2 regions of the Paenibacillus sp. QJM3NY_38 genome follow, and region 1 is predicted to be linked to the other one. Evidence: riboswitches for the same ligand, from Rfam matches in the RefSeq annotation. Region 1 holds a riboswitch; the other holds the start of a gene.
What was found. Region 1 has a riboswitch for ZMP and ZTP ahead of AC0VZ8_RS24170 (DJ-1/PfpI family protein). Riboswitches for the same ligand answer to the same signal wherever they lie in the genome.
Positions count from the first base shown of each region.

Region 2: another riboswitch for ZMP and ZTP. It lies ahead of rpiB (ribose 5-phosphate isomerase B); the one in region 1 lies ahead of AC0VZ8_RS24170 (DJ-1/PfpI family protein).

Region 1 covers NZ_CM149665.1:5,221,417-5,223,617, reverse strand. Annotated here, with positions in the region: gene AC0VZ8_RS24175 (hypothetical protein) at 67-834, shown strand; ZMP/ZTP riboswitch at 1,002-1,083, shown strand; gene AC0VZ8_RS24170 (DJ-1/PfpI family protein) at 1,144-1,755, shown strand; gene AC0VZ8_RS24165 (helix-turn-helix domain-containing protein) at 2,071-2,201, shown strand, end outside.
Region 2 covers NZ_CM149665.1:6,789,427-6,791,627, reverse strand. Annotated here, with positions in the region: gene AC0VZ8_RS31600 (manganese efflux pump MntP) at 1-39, shown strand, start outside; gene AC0VZ8_RS31595 (low molecular weight protein arginine phosphatase) at 93-680, shown strand; ZMP/ZTP riboswitch at 772-853, shown strand; gene rpiB (ribose 5-phosphate isomerase B) at 968-1,432, shown strand; gene AC0VZ8_RS31585 (TIGR01440 family protein) at 1,514-2,098, shown strand; gene AC0VZ8_RS31580 (serine hydroxymethyltransferase) at 2,190-2,201, shown strand, end outside.

The sequences.
Region 1 (2,201 bases):
GGCATCCCATTAAAGCAAACGGGCAGTTTAGTGGAATATATTATCCATTTATGGGTGATGAATTCCATGCTAAACTATTCTTTTGAATGTTTTACGCTACCAGGACAATTAAATGTTTCAGAAAGGAAGTCCCCTTTGCCCAAGCACATAAAGATCTACGTACTAATACTTATTATTTTCATATTAATAAACGCTGCGATGTACAAACATTTGGAAAACCAATCATCTGTAAAATACAATGACCTCTATTCACTGTATCAGCAGAAGAACGACTCGGCATTTGTCTATTTAGTAAAGCACGCTTCTGAAATGAATCCGCTTGCTGACACTTTAATGGCAATTAGTGAGTCGAAGGAAAATGAAGATCCTGCTAAGATTCGGCAATTGATCGATAAGGCGAAGATCCAAGCGGAAGAAATCGATGAGCAACTGTTAACAATCATTGAATTTAGCGATACCTTCAGAAACAATGCTGTTCCTCAGCTTTCAGTTAATAATACGGCAATGACAACGAATATGCAGCAGGATATGTTTTATCTTGCAACTCAGGCAAGGACATGGCCACCGTTATACCATATAAGCTATTTGTATTGGAAGTCTAATCCTAAAACAATAGACGCCAAGACTAGAGAAACCTTGCGCTCATTGGCGACTGAGCTCCGCGCGTTAAACGAAACGATTACGTCGATTAAGGATGACGCACATCACATGTTTTTCCAAGATCAAATAGAGTCACATAAAGCGGAGATACTACGGCAGTTGAAACCACACCTTGAAAGAATGAAAAAGATCCAAGAGGATTTTACAGGACATAATTCTCTCCAAGAGGACTAAGGATCGTCAACGGTTATGTTTTGATTACTGGCAGGCATGGTTTTCCCAACTAACGGGAGAAGTAGGTCAATTTACAAGGAGCAGTTTGCTGCGGCAGGTGCTCCTTCTTTACTTTAATCCATATATTTACAATGTGAACAAAGATCATGTATATTAAGTATTAAATATCTGGTATGTGTGACTGGCGTAAAAGTGGATTGAACCACGAGGAAGCACATATTTTATATGCCGTACGCCTGGGCAAAGTGTTTGATCTTTTGATCAAGCGCTTTATTTATTTTTCAAGGAATGAAAGGACTGGTAGCGGCGATGAAAATAGCGTTTGTGTTATTCGATGGAATGACAAGCATGGACTTAGCTGGATTTTATGAAGCAGTGACCTGGCTAGCGATCCTGAAAGCGAAGGAAAACGTATCATGGACGTTTTGTGCAGACAGGCCGGAGATCACGGATGACCGGGGGCTTAAAATGAAGTCCGATGCGGTGTTGCCTAATTTAGGTGAATTTGATTTAGTGTTTTTCCCTGGGGGCTTATCAACCAGAACGCTTCGATTTGATGAGGATTTCATGAGCTGGGTTCGGACAGCGGAGCTTGTACCGTATAAGATTTCTATTTGTACTGGGGCTTTGCTAATGGGCGCAGCTGGTTTCCTGAATGGGAAAAGGGCTACTACCAACTCATCAGCATATGATTTACTGGCTCCTTATTGTGCGGAAGTGATTTCTGCTCGTGTTGTGCGTGATGGTAATACGGTAACTGGTGCGGGGGTTACGGCTTCCATCGACTTGGGGCTATACTTGGTCGAAATGTTGACGACCAAGGAGACAGTTCTTCAAGTTCAGCAGAAGATGGAGTATCCATATTATAAAGCAGGTAACTTAAGAGACGTGTATATGCACTATTCTTCAAAAGGAGGATAAGATGATTGTTCGTGTTCTTCAAGCGCATGTCAGCCGGCTGTGCACTTGTTAAAAATCTATAAGAGGAGTACAAATAGTCTTTTCAAGATTATGTAACATAAAATCAAATAGTTTTTTGAATTTGTTAACTCCCTTCATTGCTTTCAAATCACATATGTTTAATGACCACGTCCATGCTATGGAAGTCGTGATGCTTTAGACTTGTTTTTCTTCCGCTCTTTAAAAAAGTGTTGGTAAACTCCGCTCATTCTTCTATGATGAAATTACTTCAAATCGACGATGAGATAAGGAATTATTCGCTTTAGGGGGATGCCTATGGGAAGAAAAGCGTGGTTTTACCGTCAGCTTTTATCGTATATGCCGGTCTTCTTTATCGTGATTTCATTTGTGTTTTTTGTCTTTTTCCAGATGCTCGGGGAACAGTCTCGGCAAGGTGCGATTCAGGC
Region 2 (2,201 bases), 1.6 Mb from region 1:
CTGATTTTGGTTATCTTTGGCACCATGTTTATTTTTTGACGCAATATTTGTTACAATAACCCCAAAGAACCTACGAACGGGAGGAACGGACCGTGAAAAATATATTGTTTGTCTGCACGGGAAATACCTGCCGCAGTCCAATGGCGGAAGGCATGCTGCGCAAGCTTGCCAAACAACGGGGCATTCCGCTGGAAACGAAGTCCGCCGGTGTCTCGGCCGTGGATGGAATGCCGGTGTCCCATCATGCGGAATCCATCCTGCGAGACCAGGATATCCAGGATCGCTTGGTGTCCAAGCCGTTGACCGCGAACCTTGTAGAATGGGCGGACCTGATTCTGACACTGACCCAGTCGCATAAGCAGTATGCTATAAGGCAGTTCCCGCACGCCGCAGACAAGATGCACACGCTGAAAGAGTTTGTTGAGGATGACCGCCGGGTGCTGGACGATCTGCGGGAGCAGGATAGTCTGTATGCAGCGCTTGAGCTGGCCAGATCTCTGGGCCACGATGTCAGCGACCGTGACCGGGAGCGTCTGATCGAGCTGCGCCAGCGCATCCCGAGCTTCGATATCTCCGACCCTTTCGGAGGCTCGCGGGAGGAATATGAAGCCACGGCCGCAGAGATACGGACGGCGTTGTTCCGTCTTTTGGACAAGCTGGAAGCGGATCGGTATAACTAAGCCTTGCCTTTAGAGATATGAAGCCTTGCATTGGGCTAAAAAGCCACTTGCCTTTCGCAGGGTATTGCTTTAAGATGAAGGTGAAAAACAAATGATCCGGTGTAACTGGCGACGAAGTGGATGAAACCACGATGGAGCATCGGAATATACGGCCGGTCGCCTGGGCAAAGAGCATTTGGAGCACAATACGTGCGCCGACTGCTCTTTTTTCGTCTTTTGCGCCCGATTTGGGTTATAATGAAACAAGCTAAAACGCAAAAGCGAACATACGAGGGGGTTTTTCATAGATGAAAATTGCATTGGGTACGGATCATGCCGGCATTCGTCTGAAAGAGGAAATAATGGAAGTCATTCGGGGTCTTGGCCACGAGGTGGAGGATCTGGGCTGCGGCTGTTCCGATTCCGTGGATTATCCCGATTATGCCCTTCCGGTGTGCGAGAAGGTCGTCTCGGGTGAAGCGGACCGCGGCATTCTGATCTGCGGTACGGGGATCGGCATGAGCATTGCGGCCAACAAGGTGCCGGGCATTCGCTGCGCGCTGACACATGATGTGTTCTCAGCTAAAGCGACGCGCGAGCATAACGACAGCAACGTGATTGCGCTGGGTGAGCGTGTCGTCGGTCCCGGACTTGCTGCCGAAATCGTCAGCGCATGGCTGACGACGGATTTCAGTCATGGCGAGCGCCATGTCGGCCGCGTGAACAAGATCAAGGCCATCGAGGAGCGTTACCTGAAGAATGAATCGCGATAAGTGAACGCGTAATACAGCTGCGGCTATCGTGATATGGGATTGAAGCATCTTCTGTGAAAAAATCATCGGGAGGACTGTGACATGACGGATATCTCCAAGGTTTCCTTGAACGAACAGACAGCGCGTATTGTCCGCGAACTGGCCGAAGCGGCCGATTTAGGCCCGGGTAAAGTGCTGGTCATCGGAGCCAGCACCAGTGAAGTGGTTGGACGCCGAATCGGTACGGGCGGCGCTCTTGAAACGGCGCAGCGGCTTCTCCAGGGCATTGCCGCGGTTCAAGCGGAATTCGGTTTCGCGGTGGCCTATCAATGCTGTGAGCATCTGAACCGTGCGCTTGTCATGGAACGCGAGCTGCTCGAGCGGCTGGGCTTGACGGAAGTGGCGGCAGTTCCCATTCCGGGTGCGGGCGGGTCGATGGCTTCTGCAGCTTACCGCAGCATGAAGGAGCCCTGCCTTGCGGAATCGATTGAAGCCCATGCGGGTGTCGATATCGGCGAGACGCTGATCGGCATGCATTTGCGGAGAGTGGCGGTTCCGTTCCGGCCGACCGAGCGTTATATCGGGGAGGCGCGCGTAACTGCGGCTTATACCCGCCCCAAGCTGATCGGCGGAGAACGTGCGGTGTACCGACTCGAGCAGAGGGATGATTCCACGCTGTGCGATTGATTCGAATGAGAACTCGCTTTTTCAATGATGACTACTTGTAGTTTTTAAGTTTGCAAGAAAAAATAACGATGGATTATGGGAGGATATGAACATGATGGAACAT